One region of the Microbacterium sp. 05N427 genome, then DNA from elsewhere that is predicted to be linked to it. Evidence: predicted binding sites of a transcription regulator. Region 1 holds the regulator's gene; the other holds the start of a gene.
What was found. Region 1 encodes HrcA, which represses chaperone genes, less so after heat shock. Its sites were predicted from a motif close to TTNGCACTCGNNNNNNNCGAGTGCNAA; they were not measured.

Region 1 (5,328 bases):
CGGGATGATCGGCGCGCACGGCCCTGGCGGCTGCGGCCGGGATCCGCAGGGCGAGGCGGGCGAGCAGGAGTTTCGAGGGGCGGATCCCCATCACGGCCTCCGGGGGGAACCAGAGCCGGTATTCGTCCGTGTTCGTGCCGATGAGCAGCGGCACGTCGGCATCGGCGAGCGCCTCATGCGGCGAGTGCGGCAGCGACTCGGGATCCCGCACGAGCTGGAAGCCCGGCGCGCCGCCGAGCGGTGACGAGCCGGCGGCCTGGGCTCGTCGCGCCTCGAGCAGGGCGTCCGGGGCGAGCGCGGCGAACGCCTCGCGTGTCGCCGCGACGCCGAGCCGCTTCGCGAGCTGCCGGGTCACGCGGCCGCCGCGCTCGGGGGTCTGCGCCTCGAGCGGGCCGGACTGCACGATCCCGCCGCGCACCAGCGACCGGGTGTCCGGACGCGAGAGCAGCGCGGCGACGAGCGCTCCGCCCGCGGATTCGCCCATGAGCGTGATCCGGCCGGGATCGCCGCCGAACGCCGCGATCTCATCGCGCACCCAGCGCAGGGCCGCCGCGACGTCCTGGAGCCCCAGGTTGCGCGGTGTGTCCGCGAGGACGGAGAAGCCCTCGGACCCCAGCCGGTAGTTGACGCTGACGAACACGACGCCGTCCCGCGCGAACTCGGTGCCGTCGTACATCGACAGCGCCGCCGTGCCGCGTTCGAGGGCTCCGCCGTGGATCCACAGCACCACAGGTGCGGCGTCCGCGCCCGCCGGTGCCCAGACGTTCGCCGTGAGGATGTCGTCGCCGGCGATGCGGAGGCTGCTGAGGATCTCCGCGGTCGCCCCCGTGTACGGCAGCTGCGGAGCCGTCGGGCCGAACGCCACGGCGTCGCGCGGCGCGGACCACGYGTCGACGGGCCGGGGCGACCGGAAACGGCCTTCTCCGAACGGGGGTGCCGCGTACGGCACGCCGAGATACCGATCGATGCCGTCGACGCGTCGGCCGATCAGCTCACCGGAGGAGATCCTTGCGCGCACGACGTCCTGGTCCATGGCCACATCCTAGGCAGTGCCGCATCCTCGACTTGTCCGGTCCCTGAGCCTGTCGAAGGGCCCGGCAGGATAGGATTGGCACTCAGGATGCAGGAGTGCCAACGGTGAGGAGGAGCGATGGTCTCGGAACGCGGACTCCAGGTGCTCCGCGCCATCGTCGAGGACTACGTCGAGACGAATGAGCCGGTCGGCAGTAAATCGATCGTGGACCGGCACGCGTTCGGCGTCTCCGCCGCGACGATCCGCAACGACATGGCCCAGCTCGAGGACGAGGACCTCATCGCGGCGCCGCACACCTCCTCGGGGCGGGTGCCGACCGACAAGGGCTATCGCGTGTTCGTCGACCACCTGGCGCAGGTGCGACCGCTCACGGCGGCCCAGCGCAGCGCGATCACGGTCTTCCTCGCGGATCCCGCCGATCTCGACGACCTCATGGTGCGCACTGTGCGCGTGCTCACGCGGCTCACGGGCCAGGTCGCCCTCGCGCAGTACCCGTCCTTCGCCCGAGCCCATATCTCCCACGTCGAGCTCGTCGCCCTCGCCCCGAACCGGCTGCTGATCGTGCTCGTCACCGACGCGGGCGGCGTGTCGCAGCGGATCGTGCCGCTGCCGGTCGAGCTGGACGACTCCGAACTGGGGATGCTCCGCGCCGTCATCACCGAGCTGCTGACCGGCCGCTCGGTGCGCCACGGCGCCGAACGCGTGGAGGCGGCGGGCGAGACGTCGTACGGCCCTCGTATCGACGCGGCCCGCGCCGCCGTGCTGCGCGCCGTGGCGGAGGAGCTCGCGGAGTTCCGCCAGGAGCGCCTGGTGATGGCGGGAGCGGCGACCCTCGCCCGGCGGGAGCACGACTTCCGCGGCAGCATCCACCCCCTCCTCGAGGCGATCGAGGAGCAGGTGACGCTGCTGCGGCTGATGAGCGAGATGYGCGTCGACGAGCATGGTCTCGCGGCGAGCATCGGCACGGAGAACGCCGCTTTCGGCCTCGGCGAGGCGTCGATCGTGGCGAGCGACTACATGACGCACGGCGGTACCGCACGCGTGGGCGTGATGGGGCCGACCCGGATGGATTACCCGAGCAATCTCGCGGCGGCGCGGGCCGTGGCCCGCTACCTGTCGAGGCTGCTCGAAGAGGACGAGTCCGGCCGCTGAGCGGCCGCAGAACACACGCGCCGCCGCACGGCGGCCCGGAAAGGCGATGGTGACGGATCACTACGAGGTCCTCGGCGTCTCGCGCGATGCGAGCGAGGATGAGATCAAGAAGGCGTATCGGCGGCTCGCACGTCAGCTGCACCCCGATGTGAATCCCAGTGAGGACGCGGCGGAGCGGTTCAAGCTCGTCACGCACGCCTACGACGTGCTGAGCGACGCGGACTCGCGGCGCCGTTACGACATGGGCGGCGACCAGAACGGCAACGGCGGCTTCGGAGGTTTCGGCGGGTTCGGCGACATCTTCGAGACCTTCTTCGGCGGCGGAGGGGCGCGCGCGGCCCGTCCCCGTTCGCGCCGGGAGCGCGGTCAAGACGCCCTCGTGCGCGTCACGCTCGAACTCGGCGACGTCGTGTTCGGCGTGCACCGCGACATCGAGGTGGACACGGCTGTGCTCTGCGAGACATGCCAGGGATCGTGCTGCCAGGAGGGCACCTCGCCCGTCACGTGCGACATCTGCGGAGGGTCGGGCCACGTCCAGCAGCAGGTGCGCAGTCTGCTCGGYAACGTCATCACGACCGCGCCGTGCGGCTCCTGCGAGGGCTTCGGCACGACGATCCCGTTCCCGTGCCAGACCTGCAACGGCCAGGGCAGGGTGCGCTCGCGCCGCACGGTGGGGCTCGACATTCCCGCCGGCGTCGAGACCGGCCTGCGCCTGCAGCTGCCCGGTTCCGGCGAAGTCGGCCGCGCCGGCGGTCCGAACGGCGACCTGTACGTCGAGGTCTCCGTCGCTCCGAACGCCAGATTCAGCCGTGACGGCGATGACCTGCTCGCGACCCTCGAGGTCGCGATGAGCGATGCGATCCTCGGCGCGACGACGACGATCGAGTCCCTCGACGGGCCCGTGGATCTGGAGATCCGCCAGGGACTGCAGTCGGGTGACGTGCTGACGATCAAGGGCCGCGGCATCACGCCGCTCCGCGGAAGCCAGCGGGGCGACCTGCGCGTGGGCGTGCAGGTGCTCACCCCGACGAAGCTCGACCACAAGGAGCGCCAGCTCATCGAGGACTTCGCCAAGCGCACCAAGGCGCCGGCACCCAGGCTCGCCGAGTTCCACCAGGGGCTGTTCTCCAAGCTGCGCGACCGCTTCCGGGGCTGATCCGCGATGGCGCTGCACTTCGTGACGCCCGATGCGACGGCGGCGACGGCCGGATCCGTCGTCGCCCTCACCGGCGCCGAGGCCAAGCATGCGGCTGTCGTGCGCCGGGTGCGGATCGGGGAGCCGATCACGCTCGGCGACGGGGCGGGCACCTGGCTCGAGGGCGAGGTCGCCTCGGCGGCGCCGGGGCTCGTCGAGGTGCGCATCCTCTCTCGCCGTCAGGATCCGCGCCCCGATCCTCGGATCCTGCTCGTGCAGGCGCTCGCGAAGGGCGATCGCGACGAACTCGCGGTGCAGGCCGCCTGCGAGCTCGGCGTCGATGAGATCGTGCCGTGGCAGGCGGCGCGCAGCGTCTCCCGGTGGGAGGGCGCCAAGGCTGCGAAGGGGCGTGAGCGCTGGTCGACGATCGTGCGCGAGGCCGCCAAGCAGGCCCACCGCTCCTGGATTCCTGAGGTCACCGCCATCGAGACGACCGGAGACCTCGCGCGCCGTGCGGCGACGCAGCGCGTGCTGATCCTGGATCCCGCGGCGCCCGCGGCGCTGTCCGCTCTGATTCCGGACGAGCGCGACATCGTGCTGGTCGTCGGACCGGAGGGCGGGATCGCGCCCGAGGAGATCGAGCGGCTCGTCGCCGCCGGTGCGGAGCGCGTGCTCCTGGGCGACACCGTGCTGCGCACGTCGACCGCGGGTCCGGCCGCGATCGCGGTCCTGAACGTGGCGCGCGGGCGCTGGTAGTCCGCCGTCGCGCAGCACCGCGCCGATAGACTGGACGAATGAGCGAACCCTCGATCTTCACGCGCATCCTGAACGGGGAGATCCCCGGCGAGATCCTGCTGGAGACCGATGACGTCTTCGCGATCCGCGACATCAACCCGCAGGCGCCGCTGCACGTGCTCGTGATCCCCAAGGCCGAGCAGTTCCGCGACGTCACCGAACTCGCCGCGGGCGACCCCGAGCTCATGGCGAAGATGGTCGCCGCGGCCAAGGAGATCGCCGACGAGCACGCGAACGGCGAGTATCGACTGATCTTCAACAACGGCGCGAGCGTCGCGCAGTCCGTCTTCCACGTGCACGCTCACGTGCTCGGCAATCTCGAGGAGAACAAGCTCGTTGGCTTCTGACGACATGGCGGAGTCGATGACTTCGGCCCGCATCGAGGTGGACGGGGTCGCGATGGTGCAGCTGCTCGGCCCCCAGGACCGGCTGCTGCGCATGCTCGAGAAGGAGCATCCCGCGGTCGACGTGATGGTGCGCGGCAACGAGGTCACCCTGACCGGAGAGCCTGCCGCCGTGCGCTCGGCGCAGAAGCTCGTGGACGAGCTCATCGAGCTGACGCGCTCCGGGCATGCGCTCGCCCCCAGTGATGTCGCGCAGTCGGCGCGCATGCTGGAGCGCGAGGGCGTGCGCCCGAGCGAGGTGCTCGGCGAGGCGATCCTGTCCACGCGCGGACGGGTGATCCGGCCGAAGACGCTGGGCCAGAAGGAGTACGTCGACGCGATCGACGAGAACACGATCGTGTTCGGCATCGGCCCCGCCGGTACCGGCAAGACGTACCTCGCGATGGCGAAGGCCGTGCAGGCTCTGCAGCGCAAGGAGGTCGAGCGGATCATCCTCACGCGCCCGGCCGTCGAGGCGGGGGAGCGGCTCGGGTTCTTGCCCGGGACGCTCACGGACAAGATCGACCCGTATCTGCGCCCGCTCTACGACGCCCTGAACGAGATGATGGATCCGGAGATCGTGCCCCGCCTGATGGCGAGCGGCACCATCGAGGTCGCCCCGCTCGCGTACATGCGCGGCCGGACCCTGAACGACTCGTTCGTCGTGCTCGATGAGGCGCAGAACACCACGCCGGAGCAGATGAAGATGTTCCTCACCCGGCTCGGATTCGGCACCCGCATGGTCGTCACGGGCGACATCACCCAGGTCGACCTCCCTCTGGGGGCCTCCGGCCTGCGCGTGGTCACCCGCGTGCTGAAGGACATCGACG
Region 2 (11,999 bases), on a different contig from region 1:
CGCAGGGTCGGCGGGAACAGGGCGGCGGGGGCGGCAGGGCGCTCGGGAGACGACACGGGACCGTTCAAGGAAGGAGGGCGTTCAGGACTCGTACGGAGACAGCACGACCTCGACGCGCTGGAACTCCTTGAGGTCCGAGTAGCCCGTGGTCGCCATCGACTTGCGCAGCGCCCCGATGAGGTTGGCGGTGCCGTCGGCCACGGGGGCCGGGCCGTACAGGATCTCCTCGAGCGTCGCGACGCCGTCGACCACCACGCGCCGGCCGCGCGGCAGCTTCGGGTGGTGCGCCTCGGGGCCCCAGTGGAAACCGTGGCCTGGCGCATCCGTCGCTCGTGCGAGGGCGACGCCGAGCATGACCGCGTCGGCGCCGACGGCGAGCGCCTTCACGATGTCGCCCGAGGTGCCGACGCCGCCGTCGGCGATCACGTGCACGTAGCGGCCGCCCGACTCGTCGAGGTAGTCGCGACGCGCGGCCGCGACGTCGGAGACCGCGGTGGCCATCGGGGCGTGGATGCCCAGGGTGGCGCGTGTGGTGGATGCCGCTCCCCCGCCGAAGCCGACGAGCACGCCGGCTGCGCCCGTGCGCATGAGGTGCAGGGCTGCGGTGTAGGTGGCGGCGCCGCCGACGATCACAGGGACGTCGAGGTCGTAGATGAACTTCTTCAGGTTGAGCGGCTCGGCGACGCTCGACACGTGCTCGGCCGAGACGGTCGTGCCGCGGATGACGAACAGGTCGACACCCGCCTCGACGACGGTCTGGTACAGCTCCTGGGTGCGCTGCGGCGTGAGGGATCCGGCGACCGTGACACCGGCGTCGCGGATCTCGGCCAGGCGCGCCTTGATCAGCTCGGGCTTGATCGGCTCGGCGTAGAGCTCCTGCATGCGCGACGTGGCGGTGGCCTCGTCGAGGCCCGCGATCTCGGCGAGCAGCGGCTCCGGATCCTCGTAACGGGTCCACAGGCCCTCGAGGTCGAGCACGCCAAGGCCGCCGAGCTGACCCAGCATGATCGCCGTGCGGGGGCTGATCACCGAGTCCATCGGGGCGCCGAGCACGGGGATCTCGAACGGGAACGCATCGATCGTCCACGCGGTCGACACGTCCTCCGGGTTGCGGGTGCGCCGCGAGGGCACCACCGCGATGTCGTCGAACGTGTATGCGCGGCGCGCGCGCTTGCCTCGGCCGAGCTCGATCTCCTGGGTCACGGACCCAGCCTACCCGGGTTGCCTCTGCGGCTCAGCGGGGCGGGGCTCCCGCCGGTGCGGGTCCGGCTCGCGCCTGCGCCGGCGCGACGGATGCCCCGTTCGGTGCGACGGACGCACGATCGCGTGACGGATGCACGACCGGATCGGCAGATCCGTCGTGCATCCGTCGCAACGTCGCGCATCCGTCGCAGCGTTCGGGAGCGGGCCCGGCGCGCGAGCGCGCGCGGAGCGCTCAGCGGGCTCGGGCGACGCGGCGCTCGTCCCACACCGGGGCGTCGGACTCGTAGACCCCGCCGTCCTCGCCGAACACCAGGAAGCGGTCGAACGAGCGCGCGAACCATCGATCGTGCGTGACCGCGACGACCGTTCCCTCGAACCTCGCGATCGCATCCTCGAGCGCCTCGGCCGACTCGAGGTCGAGGTTGTCGGTCGGCTCGTCGAGCAGGAGCAGCGTCGCGCCGGACAGCTCGAGAAGCAGCACCTGGAACCGCGCCTGCTGCCCGCCGGAGAGCTGCGAGAACTCCTGCTGCGCCTGACGCACCAGCCCGTAGCGGTCCAGCGCCGAGCTGGCGGCTTCCCTGGGCATCCCCGCCCTGCGGTCGTCGCCGCGGTGCAGGATCTCCAGCAGCGTGCGTCCGGCGAACTCCGGATGCGCGTGGGTCTGCGCGAACAGTCCCGGCACGACGCGCGCGCCCAGCACCGCCGTGCCGGTGTGGGTGACCTCGTCGAGCCGCTCCCCTGCGCCGGTGAGATGCCCGAGAGTCGGATCGGGGTCGCTGCCGCCGCGGGCCAGCAGCCGCAGGAAGTGCGACTTGCCGGATCCGTTCGAGCCCAGGACCGCGACACGATCGCCGAACCAGAGCTCGGCGTCGAACGGCCGCATGAGGCCGGTCAGCTCGAGGTCGGTGCAGACGATCGCGCGCTTGCCCGTGCGTGCGCCCCGCAGCCGCATGTCGAAGTCCTGCGCGGGCGGGCGCTCCTCGGGCGGCCCCGCCTCCTCGAACTTCCGCAGCCTCGTCTGCGCCGCCTGGTAGCGCGAGGCGAAGCCGTCGTTCGCGGACGCCTTGACCTTGAGGTTCGCGACCAGGGTCTTCAGCTTCTCGTGCTGCTCGTCCCAGCGCCGGCGCAGCTCATCGAGCCGGTCCATCCGGTCGATCCGCGCCTGGTGGTAGGTGGCGAATCCCCCGCCGTGCACCCACGCGGTCGCCCCCGCGCCTCCCGGTTCGAGCGTGATGATGCGGTCGGCCGCCCTGGCGAGCAGCTCGCGGTCGTGCGACACCAGCAGCACCGTCTTCGGCGTCTCGCGCAGCCGTTCCTCGAGCCAGCGCTTGCCCGGCACGTCGAGGTAGTTGTCCGGCTCGTCGAGCAGCAGCACCTCATCGGGTCCGCGTAGCAGCGCCTCGAGCGCGAGCCGCTTCTGCTCGCCGCCCGAGAGCGTCGCGAGATCGCGGAACCGCGCCCGCTCGAACGGGACCCCGAGTGCGGCGACCGTGCACTGGTCCCAGACCGTCTCGTGCTCGTATCCGCCGGCGTCCGCGTATTCGGCGATCGCCGTCGCGTACCGCATCTGCGTCGGCTCGGTGTCGTCCTCGATGAGGGCGTTCTCGGCGGCCTCGAGCGCCTCGGCCGTCGCCCTGATGCGCGTGGGCGAGACCGCGATGAGCAGCTCGTGCACGGTCTGGCCTTCGCGGCCGTGGCCGACGAACTGATCCATCACCCCGAGGGATCCATCGATCGTCACGACACCGGCATCGGGCGGCTGCTCGCCGCGGATGATCCGCAGGATCGTGGACTTTCCGGCGCCGTTCGGCCCGATCAGGGCGCTCGTGGATCCGGCGCCGACGCGGAACGAGGCCTCGTCGAGGAGGGGGCGGCCGTCGGGCAGGGTGAGCGAGACGCCGGCGACGTCGATGTATCCCACGGTGGTGGTCCTTCCGCCCGCGCGCTTTTGCGCGATAGCGAGCCGACCAGGCTATCAGGAACGGTGCCCGCGTCTACAACCGGTGCTCGTTGCGCGGCAGCACCTCGAGCACGTGCGGCAGCTTGTTCGGGAAGCACGCCCGGAACAGCTCGGTGATCTGCGGATCGGATCCGTAGTCGTCGACGATCCGCAGGCCGATCATGGTGCTGATCAGCATGCCCTCGGCGAGGAAGGTGCGCGCCTCGTCGGCGTCGAGGCCCACGTCGTCGCGGAAGAAGCGCCAGACCCGCGCGAACCCCTGGCGCGCGGCGGCGCCGATGGCCGGGTTGCTGCCGAGGAGGTAGGCGTGCGCGAGCGTCTGATGGAGCCCCCGCACCTCGATGAGGTCGACGTAGGCCTCTCCGATGCGCTTGCCGACGGGTCGCTCGCCCTCCTCGTCGGGGGCCGCGAGCGCCTCGCGGAAGACCGACAGCAGGCGGTCGAGAGCGAACTCGATCGTCGCGAGGAAGAGGTTCTCCTTGGATCCGAACAGGCGCACCACGTACGGCTGACTGACGCCGGCGGCCTTGGCCACCTGGTCGGTCGTAGCACCCTCGTAGCCGCGCGAGCCGAAGATCGTGAGCGCGGCCAGGATGATCTGCGCACGTCGCTCCTGGGAGGAGAGCCGGCGACCGGTCTCCTCGCCGACGCCGGGATCCGTGCGGGGTGCGGAAGTCATGGCGAAAGGTTATCAGCGAATGACTTGACTTTGTAATCATTCGATTACTACATTGACGTCAGCGCTAGTAATCATCCAATTACAACTGGAGTTTCCCATGACCGTTCCCTCGCCCGCCCCGACCGACCGCCGGAGCCGGTCCGCCTTGACATCCCGGCCTGCGCGTCCGGTTGCGCTCGTGATTGCGGCGGCCTCTCTGCCGATGTTCATGGCAACCCTCGACAACCTCGTCATGACCAATGCCCTCCCCGTGCTGCACCGCGAGATGGGCGCCACGATCGAGCAGCTGCAGTGGTTCGTGAACGCCTACACGCTGGCGTTCGCCGGGGCGATCCTGGTCGCCTCCGCACTCGGTGACCGGTTCGGCCGCCGCACGGTGTTCGCGCTCGGCATCGCGCTCTTCGGCGCAGGTTCGCTGTTCGCCGCGCTCAGCTCGGATCCGGGCCAGCTCATCGCCGCCCGCGCCGTGCAGGGGCTGGGTGCGGCCGCCGTCATGCCGCTGTCCCTCGCCCTGCTCACCGGAGCGGTGCCTGCGGCACGGCGCCCGCTCGCGATCGGCATCTGGGGCGGGGTCTCCGGGCTCGGCGTCGCGGTCGGGCCGCTCATCGGCGGCGCGATCATGGAGGGCTGGAACTGGCAGGCGATCTTCTGGATCAACGTGCCCATCGCCGTGATCGCGATCCCGCTCGCCCTGATCGTGCTCCGCAACGACTTCGGCGCACGGGTGCGCATCGATGTGCCGGGCGCGGTGCTCGCCGCCGGTGGCGTGCTCGCGCTGGTGCATGCGATCGTCCGCGGCAACGACGACGGCTGGGACACGTTCGGCGTGATCGCCGAACTCGCGCTGGGCGGCGCACTCGCGGTCGCCTTCATCGTCTGGCAGCTGCGCTCTGCCGCGCCGCTGGTGCCGCTGCGGCTGTTCCGGGACCAGTCGTTCTCGATCACGAACGTCGTCGGCTTCGCGTTCAGTTTCGGCACGTTCGGATCCGTCTTCATCCTGATCCAGTTCCTGCAAGTGGTGCAGGGGGCGACCCCGCTCGAGGCCGCCGTGCAGACCACGCCCTGGACGCTGGCACCGATGTTCGTCGCGCCGCTCGCAGGCCTGATCGCCCCGCGCATCGGCACGCGAGTGTTGCTCGTCACGGGCCTGCTGCTGCAGGGCGCAGCCCTGGGCTGGCTGGCCGCGATACTCGCCACGGACGTGCCCTACGCCGACCTCGTCGCCCCCTTCATCCTCGCCGGCATCGGTATGGGCCTCGTGTTCGCCCCCTCCGCGACGGCGCTGCTCGCCACGCTCGGCCTCGTGGACCACGCCAAGGCCTCGGGCGTGAACTCCACGCTCCGCGAGCTGGGCGTCGCCCTCGGCACCGCCGTGATGACGGCGATCTTCGTCGGCGCCGGCGGACAGCTGCTGCCCGATCACTACGTCGACGCTGCCCGCCCCGCCGTGTTCACGGGAGCCGCGGTGCTGCTGGTCGCCACCGTCATCGCGCTCTGGCTGCCGGCCGGGAAGGGCGGGCACACGGACGGCGAGGCCGCCGTCGACGCTGCTGCACAGCCCGAGATCGACGCGGCGTCGGCCGCACCGGCGAGCGCCGCAGCCGCGGATCCCGTCGCGATCCGCTGACCGTGACGGTGACGTGACGGTGATGCGACGGATGCACGACCGGGATACGGATGCACGACCGATCAGCGCGGCGGATCCTGCGAACGTCTCCGGATCGTGCATCCGTCGCACCGCACGAGGGCGGGCCGGCTGAGGCGGTCGACCACACACGACGAAGGGCCGAGGATCGGCGGATCCCCGGCCCTTCGGCGTGTCGAAGGTCGGCTCAGCGCTTGTAGTTGGGCGCCTCGACCACGATCTGCACGTCGTGCGGGTGCGACTCCTTGAGCCCTGCCGCGGTGATGCGGACGAACTTGCCCCGGGTCTTGAGCTCCTCGATCGTGCGCGCACCGACGTAGAACATCGACTGGCGCAGGCCGCCGACGAGCTGGTAGGCGACGGCGGACAGCGGACCGCGGTAGGGCACCTGGCCCTCGATGCCCTCGGGGATGAGCTTGTCGTCGCTGGGCACGTCGGCCTGGAAGTAGCGGTCCTTCGAGTAGGAGGTCTGCTTGCCGCGGGTCTGCATCGCGCCGAGCGAGCCCATCCCGCGGTACAGCTTGAACTGCTTGCCGCCCTGGAAGACGATCTCGCCCGGGGACTCCTCGGTGCCGGCGAGGAGGGAGCCGAGCATCACGGCGTCGGCGCCGGCGACGAGCGCCTTGGCGATGTCGCCGGAGTACTGCAGGCCGCCGTCCGCGATGACCGGGATGCCGGCCGGACGCGCGGCGAGGGACGCCTCGTACACAGCCGTCACCTGCGGGACTCCGACACCGGCGACGATGCGCGTGGTGCAGATGGAGCCGGGACCGACGCCGACCTTGACCGCGTCCACGCCCGCGTCGACGAGCGCCTGCGCGCCCTCGCGGGTCGCGACGTTGCCGCCGATGATATCGATGTGCGCGAAGGACGGATCCGCCTTCAGCCGCTTGACGAGGTCGATCACGCCCTGGGACTGGCCGTTGGCGGTGTCGACGACGAGCACGTCCACGCCCTTGTCGCGCAGCGCTTCGGCGCGCTCCCAGGCGTCGCCGAAGAAACCGATCGCGGCGCCGACCCTGAGGCGGCCCTGGTCGTCCTTCGTGGCGAGCGGGTACTTCTCGCTCTTGTCGAAGTCCTTGATGGTGATGAGGCCGGCGAGCTTGCCGTCGTCATCGATGAGCGGGAGCTTCTCCACGCGGTGCTTCGCGAAGAGCGCGATGACCTGCTCAGCGGCGACGCCGACGTGCGCGGTCACGAGATCCTCGCTCGTCATCACATCGCGGGCGAGCGTGGTCTGCTTGGCGGATCCTGAGACGAAGCGCATGTCGCGGTTCGTCACGATGCCGACCAGGCGTCCATCGGGATCCACCACGGGAAGGCCGGAGATGCGGTACTTCGCGCACATCGCGTCGACCTCGGCGATCGTCGCGTCGGGGGTGGTGGTGATCGGATCCGTGATCATCCCGGACTCGCTGCGCTTGACGCGGTCGACCTGCGTGGCCTGATCGGCGATCGACAGGTTGCGGTGCAGGATGCCCAGGCCGCCCTCGCGCGCCATGGCGATCGCCATGCGCGCCTCGGTCACGGTGTCCATCGCACTGGAGAGCAGCGGCGTCGCGACGGAGATGCGGCGCGTCACGCGCGACGAGGTGTCCGCCTCGCTCGGGATCACATCCGTGTGCCCCGGCAGAAGCAGAACGTCATCGTAGGTCAATCCGACAAAACCGAACGGGTCGTGCTGCTCCATGGGTTGCGGGGCTCCTCTTCTCGCGCGCGTGTATCGATTCTAAGCGCCGCGGGAGCAGCGGTATTCCCAGGAACGGGCCTCGTGGGCCGGCTCTCGCCGAGCGGACGGCCGTGGAGCGGATCCGTCAGGGCACGGGGATCGTATCGGTGCCGGAGCCGGGCTCCGGGATCGCGCCGCGGTTCGCGCGCATCCGGCGGGTGGCGAACGCGAGGTCGATCAGGAACACGGCGATCGCGACCCAGACGATCCCGAAGCCGATCCAGCGCTCGAGCGGCATCGGCTCGTGCATCACGAACACGCCCACGAGGAACTGCATGATCGGAGTGATGAACTGGATCATGCCGATCACGGTCAGCCCGATCCGGCGGGTGCCGGCGGCGAACAGCAGCAGCGGCACGGCCGTCGCCACGCCGGCGAAGGCGAGCAGGCCCGCGTGCAGCGGGCCGTTCGCGCCCATCGTGATGCCGGTGGTGAGCCCGACGGCGATCAGCTGCACGACCGCGACCGGCAGCAGCCAGAACGACTCCAGGGTGAGGCCGCTCAGGGCGTCGACCGAGGGACCGATCTTCTTCTTCACGAGGCCGTAGATCCCGAAGGACGCCGTCAGCGACAGCGCGATCCAGGGGAACGTGCCATGGGCGAAGACGATCACCAGCACCGCGATCGTCGCGATCCCGATCGCGACCCACTGCAGCCGGCGCAGCTTCTCCTTCAGCACGAACACCCCGAGCAGCATCGTGCCGATCGGGTTGATGAAGTAGCCGAGGCTGGTCTCGACGATCTCGCCGTTCAGCGTCGCGAGGACGAAGACCTGCCAGTTGATGTAGATCAGCACGCCGGCGAGCGCGGTGAGAGCGAGCAGCCGCGGCTGCCGGATGATCGCGAAAAGCGGCTTCCAGCCGCGGGTGATCGCCAGCAGGATGAGGCAGAACACGAACGAGAGCGCGACCCGCCACGCCACCAGCTCCCACCCCTCGGTGGGCCGCAGCAGCAGGAAGTACAGCGGCAGCACACCCCACAGCAGGTACGCGCCGATCGCGGAGGCGACGCCCACGGTCTGGGAGCTGCGCGGGGTGGTGGTCACCGGTCAACCCTATTGCCGCCCAGCGACACGGCGCCCCGGGGCGTCCCCGTCGTCCCCGCTTCCGGGGCGACCCCGTTTCCACTTTCGAGTCGTCCCCCGTCTCCACTTTCGAGTCGTCCCCGTGAGGGGAGCCTTGGGCCTCCGCTCACGGGGACGACTCGGATGGAAAGGGACGACGAAGGCCCGGATGCGTTGCATCCGGGCCTTGTGTCAGGGGCAGACCCGCACGCGGCGGGGCGCTCCCTGGAGAACTCGAAGAGTGCTCAGCGCACCACGACGGCGAGCACGTCGCGCGCCGACAGCACGAGGAACTCCTCGGCGCCGAACTTCACCTCGGTGCCGCCGTACTTGCTGTAGAGCACGCGGTCGCCGACGTTGACGTCGAGCGGGACGCGGTTGCCGTTGTCGTCGATGSGGCCGGGGCCCACAGCCACGACCTCGCCCTCCTGGGGCTTCTCCTTGGCGGTGTCGGGGATGACCAGGCCACTCGCGGTGGTCTGCTCGGCCTCGACCTGTTTGATGACGATGCGGTCCTCGAGCGGCTTGATGGAAACCGACACGGTCTACCTCTTTCTTGACGGTTCAAGACTGATTAGCACCCTCAGCCCGAGAGTGCTAACAACAGTCTAGGCACATCGCTGGCACTCATGCAATGCGAGTGCCAGCCCGGTCGTCACCGATCGTACGTTCCGACGCCGAACGCACGGCCTATTGCCGGGGGCACGGGTTGTTGTCGCGGGTATCCCGTGTGCTCGGCAGGATCCCGTGTGCTCGGCAGGATCCCGTGCGCTCGGCACGGCGGCTCCGCGACGGAGGGTGCCACGACGTCGATAGCCTGGACCGCGTGGATATGAGCGAACTGCGGATCCTGCTGACGCCCGAGGCGCTGCGGATGCTCGACGCCCTCGGGCCCATCGCGTCCACGGATGCCGCCGCCCACGCGGTCATGCGGCTGCGCGCCGAGGGGCAATCGCCCGAGTTCGTCTCCGCCGTGGTCGGCCAGGCGCGGCTGCGCACCAGGGCGACGGCGAAGTTCGGCGAGTTCGCGGACCGGATGCTCTTCACCCGCGCCGGCCTGGAACAGGCCACGAGGCTCGGCGTCGCCGCGCGGCATGCCGGCCGGATGCGCGCCGCCGGGATCGCACACGTGTCGGACCTCGGCTGCGGGATCGGCGGCGATGCGCTCGCTTTCGCCGGCGCAGGCCTCAGGGTGACGGCGGTCGACGCCGACGAGGTGACCGCGGCACTGGCCGCCTACAACCTCGCCCCGTTCGGATCCGACGCCGAGGTGCGGCAGGGGTTCGCGGAGGACCACGCACCCTCGAATGCGGAGCCCACGCCCCCCGATTCCACCGACTCCGAACCCGGTCCTGCGGCCGTGTGGCTGGATCCGGCCCGCCGCACGGCGGGGCATTCCGAGACCCGTCGCGTCGCGGCCGACGACTACTCCCCCTCGCTGGACTGGGCGTTCGCGCTCGCGGAGCGGATCCCCACCGGCATCAAGCTCGGACCCGCACACGATCGCGATGCGATCCCCGCCGACGTCGAGGCGCAGTGGGTGAGCGCCGACGGCGACGTGGTCGAGCTGGTGCTGTGGTCGGGCGTTCTGGCGCGGGCGGGCGTGCGGCGCGCGGCCCTCGTGATCCGCGGCGACCGGGCGCATGAGCTGACCGCCCCCGCCGACACCGAGGACGCCGAGGTGCGCGAGCTCGGCGCATATGTGCACGAGCCCGACGGCGCCGTGATCCGCGCCAGACTGATCGGCGACCTGGCCCGCCGGCTCGACGCCGGCATGCTGGATCCGCACATCGCCTACCTGACCTCTGACGCCCCTGCCGACAGCCCCTTCGCGGCGTCGTTCCGCGTGCGCGAAGTGCTGCCGATGAACCCGAAGGCGATCTCGACGGCCCTGAAGAGGGCCGGGATCGGCCGTCTGGAGATCAAGAAGCGCGGCGTGGATGTGGATCCGGCGGCGTTCCGCAAGAAGCTGACGCTCCGCGGATCCGCGGAGGCGACTCTGCTCCTCGTGCGCGTCGGAGACCGGCGGCACGCGATCCTCGCGGACAGGGTCTGAGAGCAGTCAGGTGGCGGGCTTGAGCCCGAACGGCGGGGTCGGCTGCGGATCCGGGTTCGCGGTGACCACGAGGTACGACGAGAAACCGGTCCAGTACTCGATGCGGTAGAGGACGTGCGCATCGGTCGCCGGCAGATCCAGGGCGAGGGCGGGCGGAGCCTCGTCCGTGCCGAAGCGGGACGGCAACGGTGCGCCCGGCTGCTGCCCGCAGACCTTGTACGTCTCACCGTCCTCCACGATCAGACAGAGATCGCCCTGGTCCCGGTATCCGATCCAGACGGGGATCCCACTCACGCGCCCGGCGATCATCGTCGCCCTGAATCCGTTCTCGGATGTGATGCGCTTCCAGGCCTCGGTCTCTTCGGGGTTCAGCCCGGGGTCAATGTTCACCGACGAGGACCAGTGCTGGAGATACCCCATGGGCGTCCCCGTCCCGCTCAGGGAGATGGTGCCCTGATCGCCCGTCACCACGTCGTCCGCCCCGGGCTTGCTCTGGCTCGACACGTCGAGCGGCTGCTCGCGGATCGCCTCCGGCGGCCGGCAGTCCAGCTGCGGAGGGGAGCCCTTGACGTCGATGATCGCGCACAGCAGGTCGCCCCGGGACCGCGTCCCATACCAGAGCAGCGCGTGGTCCGAGCGCGCCAGCAGCGAGAGGGATCCGGGGTCGAAATCGGCGCGCTCGGCGACCTTGTCCCGCCGCTCCCCCTCGCCCGCCCTCAGCGCCAGTCCGACATCCGGCGGTCGCGGGATCGCGACGCCGATCACGACGCCGATCAGGAGCAGGGCGATCAAGCCGCCGAGGAGGTAGCGCGGCCGCTTCCAGCGACCGGTCGCGAGCCAGGCCGAGATGTCGGCACGGAGGCGGCCGATCCCCGCCCGCGGCGCCGCGGGCGGGGACCCTTCGAGAGCCTCAGGGACCGGAGCGGGGAGCGCCTCGGGGACACGGCCGGACCCCTCAGGGACCGGAGCGAGCACCGCGTCGGGAACAGCACCGGGCGACTCGGAGACCGGGGCGGCCGACGGCGGGACGCGGGTGGACGCGTCAGGGACCGAGGTCGTCGCGGGGATCGGATCGCGTCGCGCGGCGTCTTCACGGCGCAGCTCCGACAGGCGCGCGGCCTCAGCCTCGCTCAGGCCGGATCCGTCCTTTCCGAAGGCACGACGCTCCAGCTCGCGCCGCTCTTCCTCCAATACCGGATCCATCATGCCGCTATCCGAACCAGCCGAATCGGTATCCGGCCCAGACGAGCCATCCCGCGCTGTAGAGCGTCGCCACGATCCCGAGCACGAGCGCCCAGACGCCGACGGCGCGGCTCTCTCCTGATCGGCGGAGCGACATGATCGCGGCGATCACCGACACGATCGCGACCGGGATCCCCCAGCCGACGAACAGCGAGGCGAACAGGGCGACGATCGCCGACAGCAGCGCCCACGGCGCGAGCCGCGGCTCGGCGGAGGAGCGCGTCGTCGCCTCGGTGCCGTCCGACGGGTGCCAATCCTCATGCGCCACGGCCGCGCCGTCGCGGTCGAGTTCCAGCTCCTCGGGCTCCAGTCCGCCGTCCAGCTGCGGGCCGATCTCCATGCCCACGGGCACGGGAGCCGTGGGCAGCCGCGTATAGCGCTTCGGGTCCTTCCCGTCCGTGGTCGACATCATCCGACCTCGA

Region 2: groES (co-chaperone GroES) is a predicted target of HrcA. The motif match lies at 8,900-8,926, and genes of this name have one in related genera.

The regions. Positions count from the first base shown of each region.
Region 1 covers NZ_JBFTMT010000002.1:235,939-241,266, forward strand. Annotated here, with positions in the region: gene AC1DG4_RS03720 (carboxylesterase/lipase family protein) at 1-1,033, opposite strand, end outside; gene hrcA (heat-inducible transcriptional repressor HrcA) at 1,151-2,185, shown strand; gene dnaJ (molecular chaperone DnaJ) at 2,235-3,341, shown strand; gene AC1DG4_RS03735 (16S rRNA (uracil(1498)-N(3))-methyltransferase) at 3,348-4,076, shown strand; gene AC1DG4_RS03740 (HIT domain-containing protein) at 4,115-4,462, shown strand; gene AC1DG4_RS03745 (PhoH family protein) at 4,467-5,328, shown strand, end outside.
Region 2 covers NZ_JBFTMT010000003.1:16,559-28,557, reverse strand. Annotated here, with positions in the region: gene AC1DG4_RS03925 (GuaB3 family IMP dehydrogenase-related protein) at 82-1,203, opposite strand; gene AC1DG4_RS03920 (ABC-F family ATP-binding cassette domain-containing protein) at 1,436-3,124, opposite strand; gene AC1DG4_RS03915 (TetR/AcrR family transcriptional regulator) at 3,198-3,842, opposite strand; gene AC1DG4_RS03910 (DHA2 family efflux MFS transporter permease subunit) at 3,940-5,469, shown strand; gene guaB (IMP dehydrogenase) at 5,675-7,177, opposite strand; gene rarD (EamA family transporter RarD) at 7,302-8,261, opposite strand; gene groES (co-chaperone GroES) at 8,525-8,821, opposite strand; gene AC1DG4_RS03890 (class I SAM-dependent methyltransferase) at 9,106-10,335, shown strand; gene AC1DG4_RS03885 (hypothetical protein) at 10,342-11,541, opposite strand; gene AC1DG4_RS03880 (hypothetical protein) at 11,546-11,986, opposite strand; gene tsaD (tRNA (adenosine(37)-N6)-threonylcarbamoyltransferase complex transferase subunit TsaD) at 11,986-11,999, opposite strand, start outside.